DNA from 3 places in the Streptomyces sp. NPDC001744 genome. Region 1 is predicted to be linked to each of the others. Evidence: riboswitches for the same ligand, from Rfam matches in the RefSeq annotation. Region 1 holds a riboswitch; each other region holds the start of a gene.

Region 1 (5,833 bases):
CCCGTAACCCTCCCGGCCGCTCCACAGTTGACCAGGCCATGAAGAAGCGCAGCATGCTCGCCATCGCCTCCCTCGCCGCGGGCGTCGTCACCGCCCTCGTCACGCCCCCGCCGCAGGCGAACGCCGCCGTCGAGAGCCCGCTCGGGGGCGCCACCGGCCTCCTCCAGGAGGACCGGGGCGTCGAGAGCGTCCTCCACGACACCGTCCAGGGGGCCGAAGGCACCCTCCCGGCCCCGGAGGCCGGCGGACTGCTCTGACCCCGCCCCGTCCGCCCGGCGTCCGACGACGCGAACGGTGCCCCGCGCCCCACGGGCGGCGGGGCACCGGCGTGCCGTGACACGGGAGGGGCGGCCCGTGCGCGCCCGGCGCGCGAGTAATGACAGGATGGACCCCATGAGCGACAACGTGTACTTCGACATCTCCATCAACGACGAGCCCGCGGGACGCATCGTCTTCAAGCTGTTCGACGACGTCGTCCCGAAGACGGCGCGGAACTTCCGCGAGCTCGCCACCGGTGAGCACGGCTTCGGTTACGCCGGCTCCCCGTTCCACCGCGTCATCCCGCAGTTCATGCTCCAGGGCGGCGACTTCACCCGGGGCAACGGCACCGGCGGCAAGAGCATCTACGGCGAGAAGTTCGCGGACGAGAACTTCCAGCTGAAGCACGACCGCCCGTTCCTGCTCTCGATGGCCAACGCCGGCCCGAACAGCAACGGCTCGCAGTTCTTCATCACCACGATCGTCACCGACTGGCTCGACGGCAAGCACGTCGTCTTCGGCGAGGTCGTCGAGGGCCAGGACCTGGTCAAGAAGATCGAGGGCCTCGGCTCCCGTTCCGGTGCCACCAGCGCCACCATCAAGGTCTCCGAATCCGGCGTCGTGAAGGTCTGATCGCCTTCCGGAGCCGAGCGGAGGGCCCCGTGCCCCCGCTCGCCCATCCGGCCGGGGCGGGAACGCGGACACGCGTCCCCGCCCCGCCGCGCGTGTCGGCGGGAGCGCCCGGAGGGCTCAGTCCCCGGAGGGACCCCGCTCCCCGAAACGCCGCTCGAACCTGGCGATCCTGCCCTCCGTGTCCACCGTCCGGGCCCTGCCCGTGTAGAACGGGTGGCTCTCGGAGGAGATCTCGACGTCGATCACGGGATACGTGTTGCCGTCGTCCCACTCGATGGTCCGGTCGCTGGTCGCGGTGGAACGGGTGAGAAACGCGTACCCGGCCGAGCGGTCGCGGAAGACCACGGGGCCGTACTCGGGCTGCTTGTCCTGCTGCACGTGTCCTCCTCGGGCTGCCGCCCTGACTGGTCCGGCCTGATCGGCACGGCAGCCCCAGCCTCCCCGGCGGCACGCCCGCCGACCAGCGCCACTGGCCCGACCGGGTGACGGACGCCTTCCCTCCCAGTCGTACCGAAACGGTTCTCCCGGCCCCGTAGGCGGGACCGGACCGCCGGGGAGCGGCGACGCCTCCAGAAGGTGCCGCCCGCCGTCCGAACCCCCCAGGCGGTGCCCGCGCACGAGGGGCCGTCCGCCCGCGCCCCTCGCGTGCCGGGCCGCCGCCCCGGCGCGTACCCGTCCTCCGGTGCGAGGAGGGGGGTGGGCAACCCGATCGGACCGGGCGAGGTCACGCCCGCCCTCCGGGGCTTCGCACCGGGCGGGATGTTGACCCGGGGCGTTCGTCCCGTCACACTCGGCCATCGAACGCCGCCGTCCGGTACGACGGCACGACCTCGCGAGCAGGGGGCACGATGACGGGCCGGGTTCTTCCGTACGACGTACACGGCGAAGGCCCCGGGAGGGCCCTCGTGCTCCACGGCTGGTTCGGCGACCGCACCGGCTTCGACCCGCTCCGGGCCCACCTGGACGGGGCCCTCGGCACCTACGCCTTCCTCGACTGCCGGGGCTACGGCGAGGCCGTCGGCCACGAGGGCGCCTACACGATGGAGGAGGTCGCCGCCGACGCCCTGGCGGTCGCCGACGACCTCGGCTGGGACTCCTTCTCCGTCATCGGGCACTCGATGGGCGGCAAGGCCGCCCAGCTGGTGCTCCTCGACGCTCCCGGCCGCGTCCGGTCGCTCATCGGCGTCTCCCCGGTCTCCGCCGCCGGGTTCCCGCTCGACGGGGAGTCCTGGGAGCTCTTCGCCGGTGCGGCCGGGGAACCGGCCAACCGGCGCGCGATCGTCGACCACACCACCGGCGGCCGGCACGACGACGCCTGGCTGAGCGCGATCGTGGACCGTTCCCTCGACCGTTCCTCCGCGACGGCCTTCCGCGCCTACCTGGACTCCTGGTCCCGCGCCGACTTCCACGAACGCGTCCGCGACAACCCGGTGCCCGTCCTCCTCGTCGTCGGCGCGCACGACCCCGCGCTCGGAGCGGAGGCGATGGAGGGCACCTGGCTGCGCTGGTACCCCAACGCGCGGCTCGAAGTCATCGAGGACGCGGGCCACTACGCCCCCGAGGAGGCCCCGCGGGCCCTCGCCGAGGCCATCGAGACCTTCCTCGCCGTCTGACGGGACCCCGCGCCGTCTCCGCCCCGGGCGTCCTCGCCCCGGGCGCCGACCCCCGGTCCCCCACCGTCACGGCGCCGCCTCTCCGCCTCGCGAAAGGAGGTGCCCCGGCCCCGGCGGGTCGCGCGTCCTACCCTGGAAGGGCGGAAGGGGACGGGACCGCCGTCCCTTCCCGGTCCGGGCGAGCGGCGCGGAACGGATTCCTTCCGGATCCCCGTGGGGACCGTTCCGCCCGGGCGGAAGGGCGGTGCCCCATGTTCTTCGTCGATCGCGGCGACGCGGGACGGCGGCTCGCCGCCCGGCTGGACCGTTTCGAGGGCGACGACGTCGTGGTCCTCGGCCTCCCGCGCGGGGGCGTGCCGGTGGCGGCCGAGGTCGCCGCCGCCCTCGACGCGCCGCTCGACATCTGTCTCGTCCGGAAGCTGGGCGTGCCGCGGCGGTCCGAGGTGGCGATGGGCGCGCTCGGCGAGGGCGGCGTACGGGTGCTCAACGAACGGGTGCTCCGCGAGGCCGGCGTGGACGGCCGCGACCTCGCCGCCGTGGAGGAGCGCGAACTCGCCGAACTGGAGCAGCGGGTCCGCCGCTACCGGGGCAGCCGTCCGTCCGTGCTCCTGGACGGCCGGACGGTGCTGGTCGTCGACGACGGGCTGGCCACCGGAGCCACGGCCGTGGCCGCCTGCCGGGTGGTCCGCGCGCGGGGCGCGGCCCGGATCGTCCTCGCGGTCCCGGTCGCACCGGCCGGCTGGACGGCCCGCTTCGCCGGTGAGGCCGACGAGACCGTCTGCGTCCACGCGCCGGAGGGGTTCCGGGCGGTCGGCCAGTTCTACCGGGACTTCCCGCAGACGCCGGACGCCGAGGTGCTCGCCTGCCTGGACCGGAGCCGGACCGCGCACGGGCACGGCATCCGGGGTGCGGAGGTCCGCGCCCCCGCCCCGGGGGAGGCGGAGGTGCGGATACCGGTCGGGGGAACCGCTCTCGCCGGTCGTCTCGCCGTACCCGAAGGGACCGTCGGCGTCGTCCTGTTCGCCCACGGCAGCGGCAGCGGCCGCCACAGCCCGCGGAACGGGGCCGTCGCCGAGGCGCTCGGCGGGGCCGGTCTGGGAACCCTCCTGTTCGACCTGCTCACCGAGGACGAGTCGGCCGACCGGGCGCGGGTCTTCGACACCGCGCTCCTCGCCGGCCGGCTCACCGGGGCCACGGACTGGTTGGCCGGACGGCTCGGCGCGGAGTTCCCGATCGGCTACTTCGGCGCGAGTACGGGAGCGGCGGCCGCGCTGCGGGCGGCGGCGGCCCCCGCGTCGCCCGTCGGCGCTGTCGTCTCGCGCGGCGGCCGGCCGGACCTCGCCGCCGACCACCTGGGCCGGGTGCGGGCCCCGACCCTCCTGGTGGTGGGCGGCGAGGACCCGCTGGTCCTGGACCTCAACCGGCGGGCCCGGTCCCTGCTGCGCTGCGAGAACCGGCTGGCCGTCGTGGAGGGCGCCACCCACCTCTTCGAGGAGCCCGGTGCCCTGGAGGAGGTGGCGGAGCTCGCCGCCTCCTGGTTCACCGGGCACTTCCGCGCACGGGGGGTCAGTACGCCCCGTTGACGTTGTCGATGGAGCCGTAGCGGTCGGCCGCGTAGTTGCAGGCGGCGGTGATGTTGGCGACCGGGTCGTACAGGTCCATGGCCGTGCCCGGCACGTGGTAGGCGAGGAAGGTCGGCTCGATGACCTGGAGGAGGCCCTTCGAGGGGGTGCCGTTGACGGCGTTGATGTCCCAGTTGTTGATGGCCATCGGGTTTCCGGAGGACTCCCGCATGACGTTGCGGTGGATTCCCTCGTAGGAGCCGGGGATGCCGTGCCGGGCCATGACGTCCAGCGACTCGCGGATCCAGCCGTCGAGGTTGTCGGCGTAGCCGGTGGCAGCAGCCGCCTGAACCTGGGCGGGGACGGCGCGGGCGACGGCGGGGGCGGCCGCGGCGCCGGAGGCGCCCGTGCCGGTGGCGACGGCCGGGGTGGCCGTGCGGCGCTCGGAAGGCTTCGCCCGTTCGGCCGAAGAGGAATTCTTCGCCTTCGGGGCGGCCTTCGTCCCGGTCCCGCTCGCGGTCTCCGCCTGCCCGGGGGCGATCTTCGCGGAATTCCGATGAATCGTCAGTTCCAGGCCGGGGTGAATGAGTGACGGATTGTCACCCACAACGCTCCGGTTGGCGCGGTAAAGGCTCTTCCAGCCCCCCTGAATTCCCTTCTTGCGGGCGATCAGGGAGAGCGAGTCACCGCTCGTGACGGTGTAGGTGCGCGCGGCGGCCGGGGCGGCCGGGGTGGCGGCGGCCGGTGCGGCGGGGGCGGTGAACACCGTGGCCGCGATGCCCGGCGTTCCGGCGGCGGGCGTGGCGCCGGCCGTGGCGGGCACGATCAGCGGCAGGGTCAGAGCGGCCCCACCTGTACCGATCAGGGCCATACCACGGGAGATGTGGATGCGGCGGGGGCGGCGGTGCTTGCCGTGTGCGGGCATGACGGATTCCTCTCCGGCGCCTGCGGGGTGAGCTGTCGGGTTCGGACGGGAGATGTCCGGCCGCGAGCACGCGGCTTCACCCCGAGCCGTTCCGGATTCCGGACCGGCGTATTCGTGGGTCCCCCGCTCCTGCCGTCGGGTGAAAAGGGAAGGTTCCCGAGCGGCGGCAGGATTAGGCGTTCCGCTCGAATGGAGGTGACCGTAGGCCAGCAATGCGACGAATAACAAGAGGATCAATGCGACGCTCTTCGGTAAAGGATCTCCGTATTCGTCCCGGTCAAGATCGACCGGATGGCGGGGATGCCGAATTTCCTTGTGCGGCAAGGGCCCGGGGAGGGGCGCGGCGGATCGTGGGACCCGGGGAGTGAGTCGCGTCACCCGAACGGCTATGTCCCATATGTGCCGTGTTTCCCTTGTTCGGCGTAAAGAGGGTGAAAGTTCCCGAGGGGGCATTCGTTCATCGAATTACTGCTTTATCTGCATTCCATGACACGTGCCACCATAACTGGCAAAGCGGACATTTCTCCTGGAGGATGGAAGGCCCGACCCAGGAGCCGCCCCGATGCCCCCCTCCGCCCCCCCGCTCGGCCCTGCCTCCCTGACCTGCCCCGACGCCCTCGACCACGAGGCGGCCGCCCTCTACGAGACCGCCGTCTGGCAGCGGATCGTCACCGACTGGACGACGGGGGAACCGCCCGCGCCCGCTCCGTCGCGGGAGCGGAGCTGGCGGGACCTGCTCAGCGTGCCGGTGGACCGGCTCGTGGCCGACGCGCTCGACGCGCTGCCCGCACCCCTCCCCGCCGAGCGCCGTCTCCCCGGACGGCTCGGGGCCGTGCTGCCGG
Region 2 (5,833 bases), on a different contig from region 1:
CCTGGTTTCGCGGTGGTCGTCACGTGCTCCGATGCGTACGGAGCGAGACCCGCGAGCCTTCTGGCGACACCAGTCGGCATCTGACGGCACCTGCCGGCACCGGCGACCGCGGCTGCCGATGGGGGCGGCCGGGCGCCCCGGCGACAACCGATTTCATGATTGCCCCGGTCATGCCGTAGAGTCGTGTTTACCGACGCGGGGTGGAGCAGCTCGGTAGCTCGCTGGGCTCATAACCCAGAGGTCGCAGGTTCAAATCCTGTCCCCGCTACTCAGTAGCAACGAAGGCCCGAATCCTTGAGGATTCGGGCCTTCGTCGTGTCGGCACGCGGTCGCGCGTTCCGCTTCCGCTTGACCTTGACGTTGCGTCAAGATCTAGCGTTCTCGGCATGGAGTGGTCGATCCAGGAGATCGCCAAGAAGGCCGGCACCACCAGCCGCACCCTCAGGTACTACGGAGAGTGCGGGCTGCTGGAACCGAGCCGGATCGGCGCGAACGGTTACCGGTACTACGACCAGGCGGCGCTCGTGCGGCTGCAGCGGATTCTGCTGCTGCGCGAGCTGGGGCTCTCGCTGCCCGCCATCGCCGAGGTCCTCGAGGGACAGCGGGACACGTCCGCCGCCCTGCGCGCCCACCTCGCCCTTCTGGAGCAGGAGCGCGAGCGCCTCGCCCGGCAGATCGCGTCGGTGCGGACCACCCTCCGCAAGACCGAGAACGGAGAAGAGCTCATGGCCGAAGAAGTGTTCGACGGTTTCGATCACACGCGGTACGAGGAGGAGGTCACCCGGCGCTGGGGCCGGGAGGCGTACGAGAGCGGCGACCGCTGGTGGCGCTCGCTCGACGCCGAGGGGAAGCGGGCGTTCATGGACGAGCAGGCCGCCATCGCCCGCGACTTCGGGAAGGCGGCGCGGGAGGGCCTGGCGGCCGGCAGCGACGAGGTGCAGGCCGTCGTGCGGCGCCAGATCGCCTGGCTGTCGGCCACGACGACGCCGACCAGGGAGTACGTGATCGGCCTCGGCCGGATGTACGTCGACGACCCCCGTTTCGCGGAGAACTACGACAAGCACGGCGAGGGCACCGCCGTGCTCGTCCGGGACGCGATGGAGATCTACGCCGAACGGAACATGTAGTTCTGGCCGGACGGCCCGTACCGGACGGCCCGTACGGGTCGCCCCCGGACCCCCGGCCGATCCCGTACCCCGCTTCCCATGCCAGTGTCCCGGTACGCCACTCGGCCGTACGGGAGTCGCCGTTCCCCGGCGTGGCGGCCACCCTGGGAGGGCGCGGTGCGGGGCCGCGGGCGGTCGGACCGGGCAGGAGAGTTCAGGTGGGGCACCCCCTAGGATCGGCGGACCGCGGGCGGCGGGACGCCGAGGGCCGTACCCGGCGGGGCGCCGGAGGGAGCGCCGCGCCCGGTCGTTCCCGGCGGGCCGGCGGGGGCGTACCCGCGTACGGCGGTGCCCGGTGGTTCATCCGCCTGCTGCCGCCGCTGATCATCGCGGGCGGTATCGCCTTCGACCTGGCGACCCCCGCCCCGTACACCGCCTCCCCGATGCTCGCCGCCGCCCCGCTGGTCGCCGCACCCTTCTTCTCCCTGCTCACGACCCTTCTCACCGGGATTACCGCCGTCCTGGCCTCGGTCGGGCTCTACCTCGGCAACGACGACGTGACCCGTGCCCCGGCCGTCGCCGAGACCCTGACCGTGTTCACCGTCTCCGGGCTCGCCCTCTTCATCAACCGGGTGGTGCGCCGCAGCGGCGAACGGCTCGCGTCGGCCCGGGTCATCGCGGAGAACGCGCAGAAGGCGGTGCTGCCGACGCCCCCCGAGCGGATCGGCGGGCTCTGGTGCGCCGCCCGCTACGAGGCGGCGCAGGCGGACGCGTTCGTCGGTGGCGACCTCTTCGCCGTACAGGACACCCCCTACGGGGTGCGGCTGGTGGTCGGGGACGTGCGGGGCAAGGGGATGGAGGCGGTCGAGGCCGTCGCCGTCGTCATCGGGGCCTTCCGGGAGGCGGCCGAGCAGGAGCGGTCCCTGGAGGACGTGGCGCAGCGGCTCGAACGGGCGCTGACCCGGGAGGGCACCCGGCGGGAGGGCCTGGACGCCTTCGAGGGATTCACCACCGCCGTCCTCGCCGAGATTCCGCGCGCCGACGGCAACGGAGCCTTCGACGGTTTCGTACGGGTCGTCAACCGGGGGCACCCGCCCCCGCTGGTGCTGCACGGGGACGGCCGGGTCGAACCGGTGGAACCGGGCCGGCCGGCGCTGCCGCTCGGCATGGGGGACCTGGCGTCGTGGCCGGACCGGGCCGAGGCGCGCCCCTACCCGCCGGGCACGACGCTGCTCTTCTACACCGACGGCCTCTCGGAGGCGCGGAACGCGGCCGGGGCCTTCTACGACCCGGTGGCACGGCTGGCCGGACGGATCTTCCCGGGGCCCGAGGAACTCCTCGACGCGCTCGTGGACGACGTACGCCTCCACACGGGCGGCGGGGCGACGGATGACATGGCCCTGCTCGCGCTGAGCCGGCCCGAGGAGGGGCGGCGGGAGCGGCGACGGACGATGCAGGTGCTGCACCGGGACGGTCACCATCCGTAGTCGAGAGGTGTCCCTGGGATAACGATTGACAAAACGTCAGATCGCGAAGGGTTTGGGGGTCTCGCGTCGCGCCGTGATAAAGGGGGGTCAAGTCGGGGCAGTTCCTGCCAATTCAATGAACGATCAAGGGGAACGGCTTGGAAACGGGACCCCCTGTCTATTAACGTTCGATAACGCAGCGCGGTCGTCCCCGCCGTCGCAAGAGACGGCACCGTGCGCGTGCGCCGAATCCCGCAAGGGAACCGGGGAACCACCATTTGGGGTGAATCGAGCCCGTCGCACCCGTGCGGCGCGCCCGTAGGAGACCTTCCTGCTCCGAACCCGTCAGCTAACCCGGTAGGCGAGAAGGAAGGAAAGGAGTGCGCCTCCGTGGCGTCCAACCCCCCTGCCCCCGAAGCCCCCTTCGACGCCTTCGGTGGTGGTGCGGCTCCCTCCGCCCCTGACACCGAGTGGAACCCCACCGAGGATTCCCTCCGCGACCGGAGCCGTTCCGGCCGGCACCGGGTCGTCAAACAGCGCTCCCACTTCGCCCGTTCCTCCACCGTCCTCGGCGTCGGCGTCATCGCGGCCGTCGGCGCGGGCGGCCTCGCCACCGCGCAGGACAAGCCCCCGGTGGCCATCTCGCTCCCGGACCTCCCGGACCTCGACCTGCCGGACGCCCACGACCTGCCCGGCATCGGCTCCCTCCTGTCCGAGGAGGAGCGGGAGGCGGTCGCCGAGGACCGCGTCAACCCGAACCCGCTGACCTCCACCGCGTACACCACCGGTGCCGACGGGCGGACCGGCGGGGCCGGGCAGGTCACGCGGGCCTCCCTGAAGGCCGACGTCCCGAGCGCCACCGACGCGGGTGAGGCCCTGCGCACCCGCATCCTCCAGCAGGCCGAGCAGCAGCAGGCGTCCGCCGACGCGGCCGAGAGGGCCGCGGCGGAGAAGGCGGCGGCCGAGAAGGCCGCGGCGGAGGCGAAGGCCAAGGCGGACGCGGCGGAGAAGGAGGCCGCCGAGGCGCGGGCGAAGGCCGAGGCGGAGGCCAAGGCGAAGGCGGAGGCCGCCGCCAGGGCGAAGGCCGAGGCCGAGCGCCTCGCCGAACTCGCCGCGAGCTACTCGCTCCCCCTCTCCTCGTACTCCATCACCGCCACCTACATGCAGTCCGGTTCGATGTGGTCCTCCGGCCACCACACGGGCCTCGACTTCGCGGCCTCCGCCGGCACCCCGCTCAAGGCGGTGCACGGCGCCACGGTGAAGTCGGCCGCCTGGTCCGGTTCCTACGGCTACCGGATCGTCCTGGAGCTGGAGGACGGCACCGAGGTCTGGTACTGCCACCTCTCGTCCATGACGGTCGGCGCGGGTCAGACCGTGTCCACCGGCGAGACCATCGGCCGCGTCGGCGCCACCGGCAACGTCTCCGGCGCCCACCTCCACCTGGAGGTGCACCCCGGCGGTGGCGACGGCGTCGACCCGGGCGCGTGGCTGCGCTCGAAGGGCCTCACGGTCTGAGGACCCGGGGGCCCGGGGACCCGGGCCCCGTCGGGCCCGGAGTTCCCGGCGGACTACCTCCGGTACGGGTTGTAGTCGCCGTAGTCCAGGTACTGCGGCGGCGCCCACACCCGTCCCGTCGCCCGGGCCGCGTACGTCAGCGCGGGCGAGGCGATCGCGCGGCGCTGCCACAGGTGGTGCAGCAGTTCCCGCTCGCGGGCCGCGAAGTCGGGCCCGGCCGTGCCGCGCCGGGCCCGGTCGCGCAGGAACGCGAGGGTCGTCGCGAAGGACTCGTACTCGCCGACGGCCCGGGCGGCCCGCTCGCCGTACGTCCGGGCGGCGACGGCACGGGCCGCCCGGCGGGCCCGCATCGAGGAGAGCGCGAGCGGCTCGGCGGGGGAGAGCCAGCCGGCCGCCGCGTACGCCGGCAGCTCCCCGGCTATCGTCCGCAGCTCCCGCTGCCTGCTCCACACCGCGAGCCAGGTCAGCAGCCCGAAGGCGGGCATCATGAACGCTCCGTAGACCGCGAGGAAGGCCAGGGGGCCTCCGAAGGTGACCGAGCCGTTCCAGGCGGCGTGCATGCCCATGGCGAGCAGCAGCCCGGCCAGGGGCAGCAGGACGCGGCGGAGCCGCCTGCCGCGCGGGGCGAGCGCGGCGAATCCGAAACCGAGGCCGGTGAACACGGTGAACAGCGGGTGCGCGAACGGCGACATCACGGCCCGTGCGAAGAAGGTGCCGACGGTCATGGCGCCGATGCCGGGGGTGCCGAACTCCTGGTCCTCCCCGAAGGCGTTGCCGAGGTAGAGGATGTTCTCGGTGAAGGCGAAGCCGGTCGCGGTGAAGCCGGCGATCACCACGCCGTCGACGAGACCGTGGAAGTTCCGGCGGCGGAAGAGGAAGAGCAGCAGGACCGCGGCGGCCTTCGCGCTCTCCTCCACCACGGGCGCGACGACCGTGGCGCCGAGGCTGTGCGCCGAGTCCGGGTCGGCGGTGGTCGCGGCGATCCAGCGGACCGCGAAGGAGTTCGCCAGGATCGCGGCGAGGGCGGCGGCGAAGGCGCCCCAGGCGAACGCGAAGAGCAGGTTCTTCCAGGGGAGGGGCTCGACCCGGTCGAGCCAGCGGAACGCCGCCGCGAGGAGCGGTACGGGAAGCACGGCGAGGGCCAGGCCGACGAGGAAGCCCCGCGTCCCCGTCTGCTCGCGGACCAGCGCCAGGATGGCCAGCGCGCAGACCAGGAGGACGGCGACCAGGGCGACCGCCCGGACCATGCGGCTGCGCCAGAAGGCCCGGTGGGGGCGGTAGCGCCACTGGGAACGGTCGGCGGCGCCGGGGAAGGCCGGGTCCCCGGTGCCCCGGTGGGGGACGGGAGAGGCTCCGGTTCCGGGCGCGGCGCCGGCTTCGGTTCCGGTTTCGGCGGGGACGGGGTTCGACACGTGAGCGACCCTAACGACCGGCACGGACAGAGGGCGAAGGAGTTGTCAGGTCCGCCCCCGGCCCGTCCCCGGTCCGTTCCCCGGTACGACCCCGGTCCGTTCCCCGGTACGACCCCGGCCCGTCCGCCGGCCCGGCGTCCTTCCCGGGTCACTTCCTCCGGAAGAGGAGGTCGTGCACGACGTGTCCCTTGTCGAGTCCCTGGCCCTCGAAGCGGGTGAGGGGCCGGAAGTCGGGACGGGGCGCGTAACCGCCGTCGGCCTGCGTGTTCTCGAAGTCGGGGTGCGCGGAGAGCACGTCCAGCATCTGCTCGGCGTACGGCTCCCAGTCGGTGGC
Region 3 (5,833 bases), on a different contig from region 1:
CACCGAGCGGGCCGCCTTCGGGCTCCGGACCCTCGACCCGTACGCGAAGCTGTTCGAAGCCCGGATCGTCTTCCTCGGCACGTGGCTCGACGAGACCTCGGCCAACGACGTGATCGCCCAGCTCCTGCACCTGGAGTACGCGGCGCCCGACCGGGACATCGCGCTCTACCTCAACTCTCCCGGCGGCCCGATCAGCGCCATGACCGCGATCCACGACACGATCCGGACGCTCGCCTGCGACGTGGCGACGACCTGCCTGGGCCAGGCCGTCTCCACCGCCGCCGTCCTTCTCGCCGCCGGCACGCCGGGCAAGCGGGCGATGCTCCCCGGCGCCCGGGTCACGCTCCGGCAGCCCTCCCTGGACGAACCCCTGCGGGGACAGCCGAGCGACCTCGACGTCCATGCCCGCGAACTGCTCCGCCAACGCGCCCTCATGGCCGGGATGCTCACCGAGCACACCGGACGGAGCAGGGAGCGGATCGACTCCGACCTCGAGCGCCTCACGGTCCTGGACGCACCGGCCGCGATCGAGTACGGGCTGGTGGACCACGTGATCACGACCCGGCGCGCCGCCACCGGCGCCACGGCGCGGTGAGCGGCCCGTGCTCCCCGAACCGCCGCCGCTGCCGGCCCTGACGCGGGCCGAGGGCGACCTGGTCGACGCCTACCTCGCGGCCGCCGATCTCCTGGGGAGGATCAATCCGTCCCGGAGCGCGCACACCTACGGGGCCCTGCGGGCGGCCCAGGCACTGGTGCGGCAGGCCGAGGCGCTGCGCGCGGCCCTGACGCTCATGCACACGCGGGGCGAGAGCGAGGTCCACGCGGAGACCCTGGCGCGCGCCCTCCGCGCGCTGGACGGAGAGCGCCGGACCGGCCGGGTCACGCTTCCCCGGACACGGGCGAATTGACATTCCGGCATGTCGTGTCGAGGGCCGGACGGCCGACGGCGGCCGCGGAACCGCTCCTCCGTTCGGTGGAGACGGCAAGCGGGCGCACGGCGGGGGCGAGTTGCGCGCCGACGGTACACATCTGGCGGAATCGGGCGTTCCGTTGCCTGGTGCGGGGGCCGTCGGTCAAACCTCCGAGGACCACGAAAGTGCCCTGTCCACCCGAATGGTTCAGTCGTGAGGAGCCTCACAAATAGTCTCTTCCACTCGGATTTCGACCATGAAGTGGGGCAAGATCCCTGCCGACGACAAGCCCCCGCCATCCGAGGCGGGGCGGTCCGGGCGGACGCCGAGTCCTGCCGCCGTCCGGACGTCTGGTCGACAGGATTGGACCGGCAGGAGTGGAGGACCCGAGCAGTACGGGCCGTACGCGCTGTTTCCGCAGCGGAGCCGGCCCTCGGGGTGAAGCCGCGACCGCGGCCGGGCATCTTCGCCTGCCCGAACCCGACAGGTCATCCTTCACAGGCGGCTGACGAAGGGTTGCGCATGACTGCGCAGATGCACGTCCCGTCCCTGCTGTCCCGGGCCGGAGCCGTCTCGGCTCTCACCCTCGCCGCCGTCGGCGGCACACTGCTCGCACCGGGAGCGACGCCGGAAGCACAGGCGACGACCTCGTACGCGAACAAGGCGCTGAGCATCGCCGCCTCCAAGAAGGGGGCTCCCTACCGGTACGGGGCCGCGGGCCCCTCCCGGTTCGACTGCTCCGGTCTGACGCTCTACGCCTACAAGAAGGCGGGCAAGTCGCTGCCCCGCACCGCGCAGCAGCAGTACAACAAGACCCGGCACGTCTCCGCCTCCGGCCGGCAGAAGGGCGACCTCGTCTTCTTCCACTCCGGCGGGCGGGTCTACCACGTGGGCATCTACGCCGGGAACGGCCGGATCTGGCACTCGCCCAAGACCGGCTCCTGGGTGAAGCTCGACAAGATCTGGTCGTCGAAGGTCCTCTACGGACGCGTCCGGTGACCCCGCCCGGGCGCTGAGCGGACGCACGCCCGGGCGCCGGACGGACGCGAGCCCGGGCGCCGGGCGGACCCGGGAGACGGCGCCGGAGGGACGGTGGCGCCACCGCCCCCTCCCCCGCCGCGCCCCGCTCCGTACGGGACCCGGTCCGCCCCCGCCCGCGCGGGGCGTCCGTCACAGGCTCGCCACCGGGGCGGCCACCGTCCACGGCAGGGTGATCCGGACCGTCTTGCCGCCCGTCGCCGTCGGGGTCACGGTGAGGCGCCCCCCGGCCTCCGCGGCCAGGGAGCGGATGATGACCAGGCCCCGGCCGTTGTCCTGCTGGACCGCGGCGGGCAGCCGCCGGGGCAGGCGCGGATGGCTGTCCGTGACGCCGATGTGGAGCCGTTCCTCGCGCTCCAGACAGAGGTCCACCGTGAAGGTGGGCGACTGGCCGAAGGTGTGCACGACGGCGTTGGTGGCCAGCTCCGAGACGATCAGCCGGACCGCGTCCGCGCGGTCGGCGGCGTCGTCCAGACCCCACCCGGCGAGCACCTCCGTGACGTACCGCCGGGCCGTGGAGACCGAAGCGGGTTCGCTCGGCAGCGTGACGGATGCTTCCTGATGGTCTGCCATGACGACGCTGTCCCTTTCCCGCCGGGGCCGGTGCCCCGGATTGCGCTTCGCGCCAGATTCCCACCGATGGTGCCGCGCCGGGAGGCGTTCCCCCGGGGCAAGGGCGCATCTGTCGCCCGAAGCGGTGAACTCCGGCGTTCCCGGACGCCCTTGGGCGCCCCCCGGCCGGAAAGCCGCTTCCCCGGCGCGTCAGACGGCGGGCGCGGTCCGCAGGACCGTCTCCACCGCGCGCCCGATCTGCGCGTCCGTCAGGTCGGCGCGCGCCGTGAGGCGCAGGCGCGAGACGCCGTCGGGCACGGACGGGGGCCGGAAGCAGCCGACCGCCAGCCCCTGTTCCCGGCAGTCCGCCGCCCAGCGCAGCGCCGCCTCCGGAGAGGGCGCGCGGACCGACACCACGGCCGCGTCGGGCCGCGTCACGGACAGACCGGCACCGCTGAGCAGTTCGTACAGGGTGGTGGCGACGGTACGGACCCGCCCGGCGAGCCCCGGTTCGGCCTCGATCAGCCGCAGGCTCGCGAGCGCGGCGCCCGTGGCGGCTGGGGCGAGACCGGTGTCGAAGATGAAGGTGCGGGCCGCGTTCACCAGGTGCTCGATCACCCGGGCCGGGCCGAGGACGGCGCCGCCCTGGCTGCCCAGGGACTTGGAGAGGGTCAGGGTGGCCACCACGTCCTCCGCCCCCGCGAGCCCGGCCTCGTGGAGGGCGCCCCGGCCGCCGTCGCCGAGGACCCCGAAGCCGTGGGCGTCGTCCACCACCAGGCCGGCGCCGTGCGCGCGGCAGGCGGCGGCGAGTGCGGGCAGCGGGGCCCGGTCGCCGTCCACGGAGAAGACGGAGTCGCTGACGACGAGGGCCCGGCGCCCCGGGTGCGCCTCCAGGGTCTTGCGCACGGCCTCGGGGTCGGCGTGCGGGACGACGGCGGTCTCGGCGCGCGCCAGACGGCAGCCGTCCACGATCGAGGCGTGGTTGGAGGCGTCCGAGACGATCAGGGCGTCCCGGCCGGTGAGCGCGGTGAGCGCGGCGAGGTTGGCGGTGTAGCCGGAGGAGAAGACGAGGGCCGCCTCGAAGCCGCAGAAGCCGGCCAGTTCGCGCTCCAGACGGGTGTGCAGCCGGGTGGTGCCGGTGACGAGCCGGGAGCCGGTGGAGCCGGCGCCCCAGCGGCGGGCCGCGTCGGCCGCCGCCCCCGTGACCTCGGGCCTGCGCGTGAGACCGAGGTAGTCGTTGCCCGCCAGGTCGAGGAGGTCCGACGCGGCGGCCCGGGGGCGCAGCGTGCGGACCAGACCGGCCTCGGACCGGCGGCGCGCCTCGGTGTCGGTCCAGTCGAACGCGGTGCGGCGCGGGACCTCGGTCCGCGCGTCGTCGGCCTGTGGCATGGGGCGATCCTCCGGCGGCGCCCCCGGTCGGCCGGCCGGCGCCTTTTGTAGGCAGCGCACAGACCCTAGCCGCAGGGCGGCACGGTCGTGGTGTGGTCATCCACACACCACGATCGGGGGCGATTGTTCGGTTCCTCCTTGGCCCGGAGGCGGGCGGTAGGCCAGGATCAGCGGTTATGGACCTGCTGAACACGCTGGTGGAGAAGGGGTTGCGGCGCGAGCCGCCGACCCGTGAAGAAGCGCTCGCCGTCCTGGCGACCTCCGACGACGAACTGCTCGATGTGGTGGCGGCGGCCGGCAAGGTGCGCCGTCAGTGGTTCGGGCGGCGGGTGAAGCTCAACTACCTGGTCAACCTGAAGTCCGGTCTGTGCCCCGAGGACTGCTCGTACTGTTCGCAGCGGCTCGGCTCCAAGGCCGAGATCCTCAAGTACACCTGGCTGAAGCCGGACGAGGCGTCCCGGGCCGCCGCGGCGGGTGTCGCGGGCGGCGCCAAGCGGGTGTGCCTGGTGGCGAGCGGGCGCGGCCCGACGGACCGGGACGTGGAGCGGGTCGGCAGGACCATCGAGGCCATCAAGGAGGAGAACGAGGGCGTCGAGGTGTGCGCCTGCCTCGGTCTGCTCTCGGACGGCCAGGCGGAGCGGCTGCGGGAGGCCGGGGCCGACGCCTACAACCACAACCTGAACACGTCCGAGGCGACGTACGGGGGGATCACCAGGACCCACACGTACGCGGACCGGGTGGACACCGTGCGCAAGGCGCACGCCGCCGGGCTCTCGGCCTGCTCGGGTCTGATCGCGGGCATGGGCGAGGCCGACGAGGACCTGGTCGACGTCGTGTACGCGCTGCGGGAGCTGGGCTCGGACTCGGTGCCGGTCAACTTCCTCATTCCGTTCGAGGGCACCCCGCTCGCCAAGGAGTGGAACCTGACGCCGCAGCGCTGTCTGCGCATCCTGGCGATGGTCCGGTTCGTCTGCCCCGACGTCGAGGTGCGGATCGCCGGCGGGCGCGAGGTGCACCTGCGCACGCTGCAGCCGCTCGCGCTGCACATCGCGAACTCGATCTTCCTGGGCGACTACCTGACCAGCGAGGGCCAGGCCGGGCAGGCCGACCTGGAGATGATCGCGGACGCGGGCTTCGAGGTGGAGGGCGCGGGCACGCCGACGCTGCCGGCCCACCGCGCGGACGCGCTCGCGGCGGCCGGTGGCTGCGGCTCGGGCGCGGAGGCCGGTGGCGGCTGCGGTTCGGGCGCCCCGGTGGAGGACGCGGGCGGCTGCGGCTCGCACGGGGGCGGCGGCTGCGGTCCGTGCGGGGGACACGACGCCCCGTTCCCGGAGACCGCAGAGGCCACGGATGCCACGGAGGCCCCGGCGGACGGGACCGCGCCGGGCGGTGCCCGGACCGATCTGGTGGCGGTGCGGCGCCGGGGAGCCGGGACGGATCTCGCCCCGAATGCGTAACGACGAACTCCTCGCCCTGGACCGGGCGCACGTCTGGCACCCGTACGGCCCCATGCCGGGCCGTACGGACCCACCGGTCGTCGCGTCCGCGTCCGGGGTGCGCCTCCGGCTCGCCGAACCCGTCGAGGGGCAGGACGAGTTGGTGGACGGCATGTCCTCGTGGTGGGCGGCGGTCCACGGCTACAACCACCCCGTGCTCAACGAGGCGGTGCGCGGCCAGCTCGACCGGATGAGCCACGTCATGTTCGGCGGGCTCACCCACGAGCCGGGCGTCCGGCTCGCGAGCCGGCTGGTGGAGATCACCCCCGGGCCGCTGCGGCACGTCTTCCTCAGCGACTCGGGGTCCGTAGCCGTCGAGGTGGCGGTCAAGATGTGCCTCCAGTACTGGCGTTCGCTGGGCCGTCCGGAGAAGCGACGCCTCTTCACCTGGCGCGGCGGCTACCACGGGGACACCTGGCAGCCGATGTCGGTGTGCGACCCCGAGGG

What was found. Region 1 has a riboswitch for cyclic di-AMP ahead of ACFYZY_RS19440 (transglycosylase SLT domain-containing protein). Riboswitches for the same ligand answer to the same signal wherever they lie in the genome.
Region 2: linked by a shared signal. The riboswitch ahead of ACFYZY_RS06255 (M23 family metallopeptidase) and the one ahead of ACFYZY_RS19440 (transglycosylase SLT domain-containing protein) in region 1 are both predicted to bind cyclic di-AMP.
Region 3: linked by a shared signal. The riboswitch ahead of ACFYZY_RS11125 (C40 family peptidase) and the one ahead of ACFYZY_RS19440 (transglycosylase SLT domain-containing protein) in region 1 are both predicted to bind cyclic di-AMP.

The regions. Positions count from the first base shown of each region.
Region 1 is NZ_JBIAUG010000015.1:142,788-148,620, forward strand. Features, by position in the region: gene ACFYZY_RS19410 (DUF6629 family protein) at 1-7, shown strand, start outside; gene ACFYZY_RS19415 (hypothetical protein) at 39-257, shown strand; gene ACFYZY_RS19420 (peptidylprolyl isomerase) at 394-891, shown strand; gene ACFYZY_RS19425 (type B 50S ribosomal protein L31) at 1,009-1,269, opposite strand; gene ACFYZY_RS19430 (alpha/beta fold hydrolase) at 1,740-2,504, shown strand; gene ACFYZY_RS19435 (phosphoribosyltransferase family protein) at 2,756-4,087, shown strand; gene ACFYZY_RS19440 (transglycosylase SLT domain-containing protein) at 4,071-4,991, opposite strand; cyclic di-AMP (ydaO/yuaA leader) riboswitch at 4,996-5,180, opposite strand; gene ACFYZY_RS19445 (hypothetical protein) at 5,554-5,833, shown strand, end outside.
Region 2 is NZ_JBIAUG010000004.1:19,589-25,421, reverse strand. Features, by position in the region: tRNA gene ACFYZY_RS06270 (tRNA-Met) at 195-268, shown strand; gene ACFYZY_RS06265 (TipAS antibiotic-recognition domain-containing protein) at 387-1,127, shown strand; gene ACFYZY_RS06260 (PP2C family protein-serine/threonine phosphatase) at 1,325-2,593, shown strand; cyclic di-AMP (ydaO/yuaA leader) riboswitch at 2,806-2,951, shown strand; gene ACFYZY_RS06255 (M23 family metallopeptidase) at 2,963-4,087, shown strand; gene ACFYZY_RS06250 (PrsW family intramembrane metalloprotease) at 4,141-5,499, opposite strand; gene trmB (tRNA (guanosine(46)-N7)-methyltransferase TrmB) at 5,648-5,833, opposite strand, start outside.
Region 3 is NZ_JBIAUG010000007.1:109,703-115,535, forward strand. Features, by position in the region: gene ACFYZY_RS11115 (ATP-dependent Clp protease proteolytic subunit) at 1-595, shown strand, start outside; gene ACFYZY_RS11120 (hypothetical protein) at 603-908, shown strand; cyclic di-AMP (ydaO/yuaA leader) riboswitch at 1,300-1,430, shown strand; gene ACFYZY_RS11125 (C40 family peptidase) at 1,434-1,910, shown strand; gene ACFYZY_RS11130 (ATP-binding protein) at 2,082-2,522, opposite strand; gene ACFYZY_RS11135 (8-amino-7-oxononanoate synthase) at 2,712-3,890, opposite strand; gene bioB (biotin synthase BioB) at 4,067-5,347, shown strand; gene ACFYZY_RS11145 (adenosylmethionine--8-amino-7-oxononanoate transaminase) at 5,340-5,833, shown strand, end outside.